3 regions of the Cutibacterium acnes genome follow, and region 2 is predicted to be linked to each of the others. Evidence: riboswitches for the same ligand, from Rfam matches in the RefSeq annotation. Region 2 holds a riboswitch; each other region holds the start of a gene.

Region 1 (4,741 bases), 700 kb from region 2:
GGCACCCGATGAGGTGCTCGCGCCGGCTTTGTCCGGCGGACACCACATAAAGTAGGAATAAGGGTTCTCTCAGGTCCACTTCGTAGCGAGGTTGGTGCACTTTCGTCTGTTAACGGAAGCCGAACGGCCACCATGGTGGGCAAAAAAGCCGATTAAAACGCCTCGAGAGCCCCCTCAGCTGACGAATGCGGGAGCGAGTGCACTACACGTGTGATGAAATACAAGCGTAATAAAACCTCGAACCGGACTTCGATCCGAGGCTTCTTATTCGTTGTGCGCGAGAGAGGAGTTGAACCTCCACGTCCCAAGGGACACTGGCACCTGAAGCCAGCGCGTCTGCCATTCCGCCACTCGCGCATCGGGCTCACCTGGCAAACCCAACCCAAAGATGGTAGCACGAAGATGGCATGGAAGTGAAATTGAGGGAGCTTCTCTGTTGCGCGACGCGGGGGCAGTTCATGCCATTCGAAAAATGGCTACCGAGTAGCCTTTCCCTGTGCTGTCTTTCCTCGCTGCGGCTTTCGCCCTCGGTATCGCCGGATTCGATCCGTTGGGGTCCCTGGTGCTGTTGGCAGCACTCGGGCTCGGGGTCAGGCGGCGCGGGGTCGTGACTCTCCTCGTCACCTCGGTAGGGACCTCCGCTGGTTTTGGGATTGCCGGGGTGCTTGGTCTGGGAGCGCTGCTTACTCGGTTGGGCGTCCATGGGTTCCACGTCCCCCACGTGGTGTGGGTGTGCCTCGTGACCGTCCTTGGTGTGGTGTTTGTTGCCTGGGCGGCGTGGCGATCGCGTCCGGGTGCGCCGACGAAGGATTTCGGGGGGGATACTTCTGCAGCGCCACGCTCGACGGCGCCTCGAGCTCTGGCTGTCAGCGGTCTTCTCGTAGGACTGTCGTCCCTCATCGACCCAGCGTTCTGGGCGATGCTGGTACACGCTGCTCATCTTCCGCATCAGAGCTGGGCTGTCGTCGAATCGCTAATTTGGGTCGCCTGTAGCCATAGTCTGCTGATTGTCCTGGTGATCGCGTATCTCATTGGCGGACCAGATCGTGTCGCCAGCATGGTGACGGGTATTCGAGAAAGTCACGCGGTGGCAGTCCGCCGCGGTATCTCAGCTCTTCTGGCAGCCTTCGGTATTCTTCTGCTGGCCGATGTCATTGGCGTTGTGGCCACGGGGCAGTGGTTCTTCGAGATTTAACCCGTTTAGTGCCAACGGCGGCGACGCTGACGACGTCGACCGGCACGTCCCAAGAGCCAGCCCGCCCCTAGCCCAGCAACACCTGCACCCACAGCCACGCCGATCTGAAGCGGTCCCCAGTCGCGAGTCGTCACCGCCACCGTCGACCCGTGAGGCAGGGGAGTCCCCTTTGCCTCGGCGGCACCGATGGCGTTAGTACGCTGAGCAATGCGGTCCAACGCCCCTTCCATGACTGTGCGGGTGTAGCCCATGTGAATCGGACGGCCTTGATTGAGTTCGTCCTGCCAAGTCGACTGCAAGGTGAGGATGCGTGTGAGGGCCGGTGCGGTATCGCAGACCGGATCACCCTTCATGCACACCGAATACGTTTCCGGGTATGCCTCCGCTGGAATTGCAGCTCCGGCCTTCGACATGTCGGCATCGAGGGCTTTCTGGTTGATGGAGTTTTGGCTCAGACTAAGCGTGGCTTCGATGATGGCCCGCATCTGGGCGTCACGATTAGCGCCCGGGGTGGCATTCGCGCGCTCACGTAGGTAGTAGAGGATGGCGGCCATACCAATTGCTGACTGGTCGGCGTCTCCACTGACCTCCTGGACGTTCTGGCCGGGGTAATGGTCGGGGTTTCCGACCAGGATGGCACCTGCTAGACGCTGTGGGGTGTCGGTCTGAGCAAGGGCCTGCGTGATGGCTTGTGACCCCTGGGAAAAACCAGCGAGAACCACCCATTCCTTAGGGCACTGCTTTTTCTCGGTATTAAGCAAGGCGATGAGTTTTTTGGCTCCCAGAGCTGCTGAATCGAAATATTCGGTTGATGGCATCGTGGAGTCGAAGAGCAGAGAGCTCATCGGGGTGTTCTGCAAGGTGTGGGGGTCAGCGGCCGGGTAGTTCAGGTACACCTGACGAACGGTCCCCTTGCCTCGCCACTTTTGCGCTAGGGCGTCACGGATTGACGTAATCGTGTCGCCGTACGGCGGGGTCTCCCCCGACCCTCGCACGCCTACAAACATGACCGAAGCACAGTCCATTCTCGCGGCCATGTCGGAGGACACCGGGGTCGAATCCCAGCCCATACCCGCTCCCGGGCCCCCGTCAACCGATGGCCGTGAGGTCGGGGTCTCACTGACGTACGCGGTACTGGTGGTCGTCGGAGTAGGGCTTGGCGGTGCGGCGCTGGCAGAAAGGGGCACCGAAACCAGGCCGAAAAGGACAAGGACGATGAGAAGTGCCTGCCGAACCTTCACGATGTCAGTCAAGCAGGTGCCGCGGACACCCGCGACACCTGCCTCATCGGTACAGGATGGCTCAGGACTGCTGGAAGGTTCCGGTGATTGACGCCGAGTCCAACTCGGTGGTGTGGATGGCGAAGCGCACTTGGACGTTTGCCGCCTCGTCGGGGATGTCGAGGTGTTCAGTCGGCATGGCATGGACAGTGTGGATGTAACGGTGAGCGGGGCCGGGAGGCGGACAGGCGCCGGAGTAGCCCTCCTCCTGGTAATCGTTGGTCCACTCCCGTCCCCCAGCGGGCAGCGGGCCGCCCTCGCCAAGAGAGGTGACGTCGGCCGGGATATCGGCGAGAATCCAGTGCCAGAAACCTGATCCGGTGGGGGCGTCAGGGTCGTAGATGGTGATGGCGTACGACTTGGTGCCCTCTGGGCCGGGTGTCCAACTGAGCTGGGGGCTGATGTTCTTGCCGCCCGCGTCGGCGTGGGCGTAGGCCAGTTCGATTGGCTGACCCTCGGTGATGGATGTGCTGGTGATCTTCATGGGAGTGTCCTTTCCCTGAGCGTGTGTCCATCATGCCAGCCGCCGCTACAAGGATGGAAAACCGGTTTGTAAGGCCAGACTCTGCGCTGTTTCGTGGCAACTCGGGGGGTCGCGTGCAGGTGTGCCACCAATGCGTATACCCTTTATCTTGTGCTGGTTCCCATCGTCAGGCACCAGATGTAGGGGATAACCCTTCGTGTGGCGGTGATGGGAGGCAAGAGGGAATCCGGTGGGAAACCGGAACTGCCCCGCAGCGGTAACAGGGAACGACGGCGACATCACGCACTGGCCAGCTGGCTGGGAAGCGTCGCTCGGTAGGAACCCGTCTAACGACGGAGGGCCCTGAAGTCCGAATACCTGCCAGTACCCGGGTCAACGACCCGGTACGACAACGGGCGCGCGGGACGACCCGGGGCTATCCATGCTCCACCTGTGCGCTGCTTCGAGGAGTGAGCATGTCGACGATCGTTCAACCAGACGACCAGACCATTAGTCAGCAACGCGCAGTACCGACGTCCATTCGCAAACGTGACGGCAGGGTGATCCGCTTCGACTCGACGAAGATCGTCGAGGCTGTCCGTAAGGCTTTCGTGGCATGCGGGATGGGTACCTCCGAGTTGCATGCATCTGAGGTTGCCTTGGAGGTCATGTCTCGGCTGAGCGAGATGGGCGAGGAGACCCCGGACGTTGAGACCATCCAGGATCTCGTCGAGAAGACGCTCATGGACCAGGGGCATGACGACGTCGCCAAGGCATACATCCTGTACCGACAGCGCCGCACCGTCGCCCGTGACCAGCAGTCAGCATTGATGCGCACCCTGCGCGAGATCACTTTCGCGTCCGCAGAGGAGGCTGATGCCAAGCGGGAGAACGCCAACGTTGACGGCAACTCCGCTATGGGGTCGATGCTGCGCTATGGCACCGAGTCAGCCAAACAGTTCAACTTGCTGGAGGTACTCGACCCTGCCCACGCCGCCGCCCACCGTGACGGTGACATCCATATCCACGACCTCGATTTTCTTACTCTGACAACTACCTGCTGCCAGATTAACCTCACCGACTTGTTCGAGCACGGGTTCTCCACCGGCCACGGTGTGCTGCGTGCCCCGCAGTCCATCGGGTCATACGCAGCCTTGGCTTGCATTGCCATCCAGTCCAACCAGAATGACCAGCACGGTGGTCAGGCCGTGCCAAATTTTGATCGTGACATGGCACCGGGTGTCGCCAAGACCTTTAGGCGCGCCGCCCAGACCGGTCTGGCACGAATCTTTGAGGTTCTTGGGGGCGACGAGGACAAGGTTGACGAGGTGCGGGAAGCGGCCTCGGAATGGACGTTGGAACCTGACGAGACTGGTCTTGCTGCCGAGCGCGAGCAGGTCGGGCGGCTGTTTGCTGGACTCGTCCGCGACACTGATCGCCTTGCCGAGCGGATTCGTCGTCAGGCCCTCGAAGAGACCCGACGCCAGACCTACCAGGCGATGGAGGCCCTCATCGCCAACCTCAACACCATGAACTCGCGGGCCGGAGCGCAGACGCCATTCTCGTCGATCAACTACGGTACCGACACACGCCCGGAGGCGCGGATGGTAATGCGCTGCCTGTTGGAGGCCACCGAGGCGGGGCTGGGTGGCGGGGAGACCGCGATCTTCCCGATCCAGATCTTCCGGGTACAGAAAGGGGTCAACCTCAACCCGGGCGATCCCAACTACGACCTGTTCCGGCTGGCGTGCCGGGTGAGCGCCAAGCGGCTGTTCCCGAACTTCTCCTTCCAGGATGCCCCCT
Region 2 (4,741 bases):
CCCTCTTTACTGTCACCTGCTTGACGCCGCTTGCGGTGATCGGAGGCGCCGTTGATCGCCTCACCCGAAACCGACCGGCGCTCCGTATCGCCACCACCGCCTTGGCCACGTGGGCCGTCGTCGGGTCCGCATCTCTGGCTCGCGAAGGCCGGGCGATGGCCGGCCATTTGGCCAATGGCGACCTGGTTGCCGCGCGGAAGCGTCTACCGCACCTGTGTGGGCGTGACCCTGACGCCCTCGACGCCGCCGAGATAGCCCGGGGCGCCGTCGAGTCGATGGCCGAGAACGCCTCCGACGCCGCAGTCGCATCGCTCTGGTGGGGCGCGGTCGCCGGGTTGCCTGGGCTGCTCGTCCACCGCGGGGCCAACACCCTTGACGCCATGATCGGCCACCATAACGACCGCTACGAGCACTTCGGCAAGGTGGCCGCTTACCTCGACGACGTTGTCAACTGGGTGCCAGCTCGGTTCACCGGAGCCTTGGCCGCTGGGTGTGCCTCAACGGTCGGAGGCGATCGGAAAACTACATGGCGAGTGGTGCGGGCCGAGCATGGCCACCATCCCAGTCCCAACGGTGGCTGGTGCGAGTCGGCCTGGGCAGCGGCCCTCGGTGTTCAACTCGGCGGACGTAACGTCTACTACGGCAACCGGGTGGAGTTCCGCCCCTTACTGGGGTCCGGGACCCGTCCCGATGCTGACAAGACGGCCGACGCGGCGCGCCTGGTCACCACGGTCACCACGGCAGCCACCTGGTGTGCTGTCGCAGGGCTGGCCAGTGTGGCCCATGTGCTGTTCTACGGCGGCCTGATTCCGCGCGGTCTTCTGCCGCACAGCACAAGGCGTTGATGACAAGGAGACTCACCATGACCGGAATCCTCGTTGCCGGAACATCGTCGGACGCGGGTAAATCCCTCGTCGTTACCGCCTTGTGCCGGGTCGCCCGACGTCGCGGCGTCGACGTGGTGCCTTTCAAAGCCCAGAACATGTCAAACAACTCGATGGTGTGCGCAGACGGTTCCGAAATCGGCCGAGCCCAGTACCTCCAGGCCACTGCAGCCGGGGTCACACCAACATCTGCCATGAATCCGGTGTTGCTTAAACCGGGCACTGATCGGCGCTCCTTCGTCGTGTTGCGGGGAAAGCCCGGTGGAGTGTTGGAGGCGGGGGAATACACCACCGGACGGCGATACCTGGCCGAGGCCGCATGGGCTGCCTATGACGAGCTTGCCGCGTCCCACGACATGGTGATCTGTGAGGGAGCTGGGTCTCCGGCCGAGATCAACCTGCGCCGAGGCGACTACACGAATATGGGGTTGGCTCGGGCCAAGAACCTGCCGGTCGTGCTTGTCGGTGACATTGACCGCGGCGGGGTTCTGGCAAGTCTCTTTGGCACCTGGGCACTTCTCGACGATGACGACCGGGCTCTGTTGGCCGGTTACATCGTCAACAAGTTCCGTGGTGACGATGCCATCCTCGCTCCCGGGCTTGAGGAGATCACCGATCGTACCGGGATGCCGAGTTTCGGGGTGTTGCCCTGGGTCCCGGGGGTGTGGCTCGATGGCGAGGACGCCTTGGAAGTGGGGCGGTGGCGTCACGAGGGAGACGCCGTCGACCCGTCATCCTTACGGGTTGCGGTGGTGCGGTTCCCGCGCATCTCCAACGCCACCGACGTCGACGCCATGGCTGGCGAGACGGGGGTGGACGTCCAGGTGACGACAAACCCGGATACGTGTCAGGCCGCTGACGTTCTCGTTCTGCCGGGGTCGCGGTCCACAGTGTCCGACTTGGAATGGTTGCGACGCTCGGGCATCGCTGACGTCGTGGCTCGCCGTGCCGAGCAGGGGCGCACCGTGGTGGGCATTTGTGGCGGGTACCAGATGCTGTGCCGGACTATCCTCGACCCCGATGGTCAGGAGACGACTCCAGGAAGTGTCGTCGAAGGGCTTGGACTGCTGCCGGTCGAGGTGGACTTCGCCGCCACGAAGACCCTTGCCTTGTCGCACGGGACATGGCGGGGGATCGAGGTTGGTGGCTATGAAATCCATCACGGCGTCTGTCGTTCGCTTGAGGACGCTGAAGCCTTCCTCGACGGCGTACACGTCGGTCCGGTATGGGGGACGATGTGGCACGGGGCATTCGAGCACGACGAATTCCGTCGCACGTGGCTGGCTGACGCGGCCCGTCACGCTGGTTCATCCTGGCGTCCGCACTCTGACGAGCTGGGTTATCAGGCTCGACGCGAGGCGATGATCGAAACCCTTGCCGACGCGTTAGAGGCTCACGTCGATGTCGATCGGATACTGCACCTGGTGCGTTGATCTGGCGGTTGAGGATTTTCCTACTCGGCGATGAACTCGGCCACCTTGTTCTCAGATGACCTGGTTCAGGCTGTGAGTGTGCAAGAACACCACGGCGGCGACAGAGAACCCGTTATGCGGTGCGGTGATGTGTTCCTCGCTACCGCAGCATTAGGTGTGTGTGGTGTCTCGTCTCGGCTATGCTCGATATGCGATCGAGCGATGAGCAATCCGGTGAGATTCCGGAGCGGTCCCGCCACTGTGAGACACCCCATGCGGTGCAGCCAGACGCTCTGCCCGGTTCCTGCCGAACAAACCGTCAGGCGAGGGTACCTGAGGAGAACCACATGAACGATGCCACGTCACGCACGCTTTTCGGAGTGGGAGTCGGCCCGGGCGACCCGGAACTGGTCACCGTGAAAACCGTACGCATCTTGCGCGAGGCAGACGTGATCCTCGTTCCCTACACCGAGGCCACCACTGATGGTCCGGGGCGTGCCGAGAGCATCATCACAGCTGTCGCCCCCGACATCGCCGGGCGTATCAGACGCATCCCCTTCTCAATGCGGGAGAGGTCCGGTGTCGGTGAAAAGCGCAAGGCCTCCTGGCAGGTCTCCTCCGACGCCGTGGTTACAGCTTTTGATGAGGGAGCCCGTACCGTCGCCCTTGCCACCGTCGGTGATCCGACTGTTTTCTCTACCTTCACCTATCTGCGTGCCAACGTTGAGGAGAGGCTGCCCGACGTCACCGTCGAGTTGAGCCCTGGCATTACCGCCATGCAGGCCCTGTCGGCTGCATCCGGGCGTCCACTCGTCGAGGGCAAGGAGATCCTGGCCCTCGTCCCGGCTACCGTCGGCATCAGCAAACTTGGGCAGGTCCTCGACCTCGTTGACTCGGTTGCGATCTACAAGGGCGGACGTAAACTCCCCGACGTCGTCGAGCAGTTGCGCAGCCGGGACCGTCAGGCTGTCATCGGCACCGACGTCACCTTGGAATCCGAGCAGATCATCACCCTTGACGAAGTGGCTGACGCGCAGACTCTGCCGTATTTCTCGACCGTCTTGACCACTCCGGAGCGCACCACCACAGGAGGGAAACTGTGAGCGAACCTCAGGCCGCACGGCCCACCCAGCATGTGTCTGAGAAGGCTCTGGAGGATTTAGACCACAACGTCATCGAGCCGCCGCCGGTGCCCCGTCGTGACATCCCCGAAGGAGCCGGCAAGGTCGTTTTCGTTGGAGCCGGACCGGGTGCCCCAGACTTGGTGAGTGTGCGCGGCGCTCGGGTCATTGAAACCGCCGACATCATCATCTGGGCCTCCAGCCTGGTACATCCCGACATGGTTGCCCGTCACAAGGAGGGCGCTGAGCTCATCGACTCCGCCTCTATCCCCTTGGAGGACCTTGAACCTCTCTACACCCGCGCCCGCGACGAGGGCCTGATGGTGGCCAGGGTCCACACCGGTGACCCGTCCATCTACGGGGCTACCGCAGAACAGCGTGACCTGTGTCGTCGTATTGGTATTGACTTCGAGACCATTCCTGGCATCTCTGCTTTCTCGGCTGCCGCTGCACGGATGGACGTCGAGATCACTGTCCCGGAAGTCTCTCAGTCACTCATCCTCACCCGGCTCGAGGGCGGGCGCACACCCATGCCCGACGGTGAGACCGTTGCCTCCTTCGCCCGTCATGGGGCGACTATGGCAATCTACCTGTCAGCGGCCCGTAACAAGGCGCTTCAGGAGGCCTTACTGGAGGGCGGATATCTGCCGGAGACCCCCTGCATCATCGGGTATGCGGTGACCTGGCCCGAGGAGATGATGTTCCGCTGCGACCTGGCTCACCTGTCGGAGACGATGCGTAACCACAAGCTGTGGAAGCATGCGGTCGTCCTCGTGGGCCCGGCGCTGGCAGAGGGGCCGATCTCCACCCGCAGCCACCTCTATCATCCCGGTTTTCGTCACGAGTATCGCGCAGCCGACGCTCAGGCCCACGCTGACCTCAAGGCTCACGGTACCTGCGGCGTCTACCACCGGAACTCCACGAACCCCGACACGAAGGGCAATTCATGATTCGCGTCCACGGATATCTCGGCACTATTAGCGACGCCCTGCGCGAGGAAGTTACCCAGGCTGATCTCGTCGTCGGTGGTCAGCGTCACCTTGATGCCCTCGCTGTCCCCGACGATAAGCGTCAGAAACTTGGACTTATCGGGCCTGCCATTGAGCGGATCCAGTCGCTGCCTGACGACGCCAACGTCGTTGTTATCGCCTCCGGTGACCCGCTGTTTTTCGGTGTGGTTCGCCGGATCCGACAGGCCGGTTTGCGTGTCGAGGTGGTGACGGCTCCGACCTCTTTGCAGGCAGCGTTCGCCGCGGTCGCCCTGCCGTGGGATGACGCCCAGTTTGTCTCCTCCCACTCCAAGGACATCGAAACGGCCGTTCGG
Region 3 (4,741 bases), 190 kb from region 2:
GGATAAATCCGGTGACATCCGGTTGGCAATGATGACGTCGCAGTTAGCTTTGAAGAAGGCAAGGTTCTTGGTGACCTCCGAGTGGAAAAACTCGTCGCCGTCAAAGGTCGGCTCGTAGACGACCACCTCGATGCCCTTCGCCATGATGCGCTTCATGACGCCTTGGATCGAGGAGGAACGGAAGTTGTCCGAACCTGCCTTCATGACCAGACGGAAGATCCCCACCCGTTTCGGGTCCCTGGCAATGATGTCAGAGGCGATAAAGTCTTTGCGCACGGTGTTGGAGTCGACGATGGCCTGGATGAGGGTCTGTGGCACGTCCTGGTAATTGGCTAATAGTTGACGGGTGTCTTTAGGCAGGCAGTAACCGCCGTACCCGAAGGACGGGTTGTTGTAGTGGTTGCCAATGCGAGGATCGAGGCAGACCCCGTCAATGACTTGACGGGTAGACAGCCCGCGCTGGGAGGCATAGGTGTCGAGCTCGTTGAAGAAGGACACCCGCATCGCCAGGTAGGTGTTGGCGAAGAGCTTGATGGCCTCGGCCTCGGTGGCACCGACGAAGAGCACCGGGACATTGGTGTCAACGGCCCCGGCAGCCATGAGGTCGGCGAAGAGGTGGGCTTTGGGGGAGTCCGCCCCGACGACGATCCGCGAGGGGTGAAGGTTATCGAACAGAGCCTTACCTTCTCGCAGGAACTCGGGGGAGAAGATGACGTCAAGCCCGGAGCGCTCCTTGCGAACGCCCTCGACGAAGCCCACCGGGATTGTTGATTTAATGACGGTCGTCGTGTGAGGGGCGAGTTCCTGGACCAGATCAAGGACCTCGTCGACGCTTGAGGTGTCGAAGTAGTTTTGGCCAGGGTCATAGTTGGTCGGGGTGGCGATGACGACGAAGTCTGCTCCCCGGTACGCTTCCTGCGGGTCGGTGGTGGCGCGCAGGTCCAGGTTGTGATGGGCCAAGTACTCCGCTATGAGGGGATCAACGATGGTGGTATGCCGGTTGTTGACCATATCGACCCGCTCAGCGTCGATATCGATAGCGACGACGCTGTTATGCTGGGCCAGCAACACGGCATTGGCCATTCCGACGTAGCCCAATCCTGCAACGGCAATCTTCACGGGAGGTCCTTTCGGGGGTCCCCATGAGTTTAAGGCAGCGATGTGGCGTACGACACCAGTCACCTTTTTCCGGCCTCCGGCAACACCTCGTTGCAGGGCTCGCCGTCCAGGGTGAGCCCTGCAACGATCACTATCGCGACCGCCTAATTCCTCTTGGCCACTCGATCTACGAAGGTGACGAGGCTCGATTCCACGTCGGCACGCGACTCGGGCTCGTTGTGCACCTCGTGGCGCAGGCCGTCGTATAGGTGTAGCTCGACGTCGTGCCCGTCCCTTCGCAGGCGTTGCGCGACAGCCTGCACGCCGGTGCCGAAGTTGCCCGCAGGATCCTCGCTGCCCGCAAACAAGGCGATGGGGATCTTCGGCATCGCCGCATAGAAGCCCTCCCCGTTAGCCATGTCGTAGATGTCGGCGAAACCCTGCAGGAAGCGCGTGCTCATTTGGGCACCGAAATTATTGAACTTATCTTTGCCGTAGTCGGCAACCACGTCCCTGTTACGAGCCACCCAGCCGGTGGGGCCGTCGCCTTCGCTCAAGCGGTCAGTACATCCGTCAAACATTTGGGCGACGAGGGACTCGGGGGCGGGACCGGCCGGGTTGGTCGCCATGGCCTTCGCGAGCGCCTCGTGGTCAAGGGTGGTCTCGAGGCCGCGTAGCTGCGCCACGACGCCGCCTAGTGCTAAGCCGTCGAGGCGGGCGTTGGGGCGGGTAGCCATCGCACGGGCAATCAGGGAACCCCAACTGTGACCGAAGACCACCCAGGGTGGCCTGTCAACTGCTGCTGCAGTGTGAGCTCGTCGGAAATGACAACCTCGGCGGAGTTGTCGCCCGCGTCAGCCCACTGGCCCGACTGCATGGCGGTGCGACCGTGGCCGGCATGGTCGTCAGCGACGACGATAAAGCTCGCATCTAGCAGAGCTGAAATCATGTGCAGGTAGCGGCGTGAGTGCTCACCCAGACCGTGGATGATCTGGACGACGGCCGCCGGCGTTCCCACTGGTTCGTAAGCCCATGCCTGGATGGCGTCGCGTCTGTTGCGTGAAGTGAATTCGATTTCCTGCAATGCCATGATTGACCTCCTTGTCAGCGGCTCAGCTGTCAATAGCGGCGAGGCTAACACCTCGTGGGCCGCTGGTGAATGGCTGGTGAGTACGGGTGTCATGTCCAAAGCGGCTAACTGAGCCCAGTACCGCAGGCTCTAGCAGTTACTGCGCGGCCGTTCATCCTGCATGTGCACAATCGTGCACTTGTGACCCCGCTGCACGGAGGTGGTTGTGCGCGGCCTAGTATCGTACCTGCTGGTGCCAAGGAATCCTTCGTGGGATTTTGAGGCGGTAAGAGGGAATCCGGTGAGACTCCGGAACTGCCCCGCAGCGGTGAGTGGGAACGACATCACCATCGTCGCTTATCCGGTTCTCGAATCGGTTTGGCAGCGATCAAGCACTGGGCTTCGGTCTGGGAAGCGGTGACGTAGGACTCGTCGGCAGACGAGGTGCCCACGAGTCCGAATACCTGCCAGAGCGTGTGGTGCACTACGCGTGTACCACAGCGTCCGAGGTCTCGAGGGCCGACCGAGGTCGTCCAACCATCCACAGCGGAGCAGGAGTCTAACGAATGACTGATCCTGACAACCTCGCATCCAAGTCCGTCGAGGACAGGATGCCTGAGGAGTTGAGCCTGGCCGGGGACTTCCCGAAGGTCACCCACGAGCAGTGGGAGGAGGCGGTCCTTAAGGTTCTGAACCGGGGTCGTCCCGAGGGCAAGGAACTCAACATCGAGCAGGGAATGAAGCGCCTCGAGCCGACTACGGTCGACGGCATCCAGATCGAGCCGATGTACCGGCGTCAGGATGCCCCCGAGAAGCTCGGTGTTCCGGGCGTGCCGCCGTTCACTCGTGGTACCACGATCCGTGAAGGCGGCATGGATGCATGGGATGTCCGGGCCCTTCATGAGGATCCCGATGTCGCGTTCACTAAAAAGGCCGTTATCGCCGACCTTGAGCGTGGCGTGACGTCCCTGTGGCTGCGGGTCGGGGCTGACGCCATTAAGCCCGAGGACATTGCGGGTGACCTCAAGGATGTGTTGCTCGACCTGGCCAAGGTTGAGGTCTCTAGCCGTGATGACCAGGAGGCCGCTGCTCAGGCTCTCCTTGATGTTTACATTGAGTCCAAGATCGATGCTGACAAGCTGTCGTTTAACCTCGGTCTGGACCCCATCGGTTTTGCGGCCCTTAATGGCGGTAACCCAGACTTGTCCGGGATGGCCGAGTGGGTCAAGAAGACCGAGAATTACAAGAACTCCCGCCCCTTCGTCGTTGACGCCACGATCTACCACAACGCCGGTGCTGGCGACGTGCACGAACTCGCGTGGGCTGTCGCGACCGGCGTTGAGTACGTCCGAGCTTTCATTGAGCAGGGGCTGACAGCTGAGCAGGCCTTCGATTCCATCAACTTCCGCGTCACGGCCACCCACGACGAGTTCCTCACTATTTCCCGTCTGCGTGCCCTACGTACCTTGTGGAACCGTGTTGGCGAGGTCTTCGAGGTACCGGCTGCTAAGCGTGGTGCCCGTCAAGAAGCGGTCACCAGCTGGCGCGAGCTCACTCGCGACGATCCTTACGTCAATATCCTTCGTGGCACGATCGCAACCTTCGGTGCTGCTGTCGGTGGCGCTGAGGCGGTCACGACCTTGCCTTTCGACGCCGCTATTGGTTTACCGAAGAGTGACTTCTCTCGTCGTATCGCTCGCAACACCGGCATCATTCTCGCTGAAGAGTCGAATATTGGTCGCGCTAATGATCCAGCTGGTGGCTCCTTCTATGTCGAGGCACTCACCAAGAAGTTGGAGGATGCCGGTTGGGCCGAGTTCCAGGCCGTCGAGGCTGCTGGTGGCATGGCTGCCGCCCTCACCGGCGACCATGTCCGCACCGAGCTCGACAAGCTCAACACCGAGCGTGCCAAGCGTCTTGCCACTCGCAAGCAGCCGATTACGGCCGTCAGTGAGTTCCCGCTGCTCGATGCCAAGTCCGTCGAGACCAAACCGTATCCAGCAGCCCCGGCCCGTGAGGGTCTGGAATGGCACCGTGACGCCGAGGTCTTCGAGGCCCTCGTTGATCGCTCTGCCACTTGCCCTGAGCGTCCAAAAGTGTTCCTGGCCTGCCTGGGAACCCGCCGTGACTTTGGCCCGCGCGAGGGATTCTCCGCCCCGGTATGGCACATCGCCGGCATGGAAACCCCCGAGTGTGAGGGGGGCACCACCGAGGAGGTCGTGAAGGCCTTTAAGGAGTCTGGTGCTGATATCGCCGACCTGTGCTCGAACGCCAAGACCTACGCGGCTCAAGGTCTCGAGGTCGCCAAGGCCCTCAAGGAGGCTGGCGCCAAGCTGGTTTACCTGTCAGGTGCCTTCAAGGAATTCGGTGATGATGCCGCCGAGGCCGAGAAGGTCATCGACGGGCGCATCTACCTCGGGATGGACGTCGTGGACGTCCTGACCGCCACTCTGGACACGTTGGGAGTTGCCAAGTGACCACCCTGCCTCGTTTCGATTCCATTAACCTCGGGGATTCTTCGGTTCCCGCAGATGCGCAGGAGCAGTTCGCCAGATTGGCTGCGGCCGCCGGTGA

What was found. A riboswitch is a leader RNA that binds a small molecule or an ion and turns the genes downstream of it on or off. The one in region 2 is predicted to bind cobalamin.
Region 1: linked by a shared signal. The riboswitch ahead of CPA42_RS11305 (anaerobic ribonucleoside triphosphate reductase) and the one ahead of cobI (precorrin-2 C(20)-methyltransferase) in region 2 are both predicted to bind cobalamin.
Region 3: linked by a shared signal. The riboswitch ahead of mutA (methylmalonyl-CoA mutase small subunit) and the one ahead of cobI (precorrin-2 C(20)-methyltransferase) in region 2 are both predicted to bind cobalamin.

The regions. Positions count from the first base shown of each region.
Region 1 covers NZ_CP023676.1:2,250,503-2,255,243, reverse strand. Annotated here, with positions in the region: tRNA gene CPA42_RS11325 (tRNA-Leu) at 275-357, opposite strand; gene CPA42_RS11320 (membrane protein) at 497-1,195, shown strand; gene CPA42_RS11315 (cutinase family protein) at 1,201-2,265, opposite strand; gene CPA42_RS11310 (YbhB/YbcL family Raf kinase inhibitor-like protein) at 2,498-2,959, opposite strand; cobalamin riboswitch at 3,145-3,338, shown strand; gene CPA42_RS11305 (anaerobic ribonucleoside triphosphate reductase) at 3,415-4,741, shown strand, end outside.
Region 2 covers NZ_CP023676.1:452,393-457,133, forward strand. Annotated here, with positions in the region: gene cbiB (adenosylcobinamide-phosphate synthase CbiB) at 1-845, shown strand, start outside; gene CPA42_RS02255 (cobyric acid synthase) at 845-2,317, shown strand; cobalamin riboswitch at 2,462-2,622, shown strand; gene cobI (precorrin-2 C(20)-methyltransferase) at 2,644-3,399, shown strand; gene cobM (precorrin-4 C(11)-methyltransferase) at 3,396-4,367, shown strand; gene cobJ (precorrin-3B C(17)-methyltransferase) at 4,364-4,741, shown strand, end outside.
Region 3 covers NZ_CP023676.1:645,835-650,575, forward strand. Annotated here, with positions in the region: gene CPA42_RS03260 (nucleotide sugar dehydrogenase) at 1-1,119, opposite strand, end outside; gene CPA42_RS13065 (serine aminopeptidase domain-containing protein) at 1,263-1,877, opposite strand; gene CPA42_RS13365 (alpha/beta hydrolase) at 1,847-2,188, opposite strand; cobalamin riboswitch at 2,402-2,653, shown strand; gene mutA (methylmalonyl-CoA mutase small subunit) at 2,734-4,644, shown strand; gene scpA (methylmalonyl-CoA mutase) at 4,641-4,741, shown strand, end outside.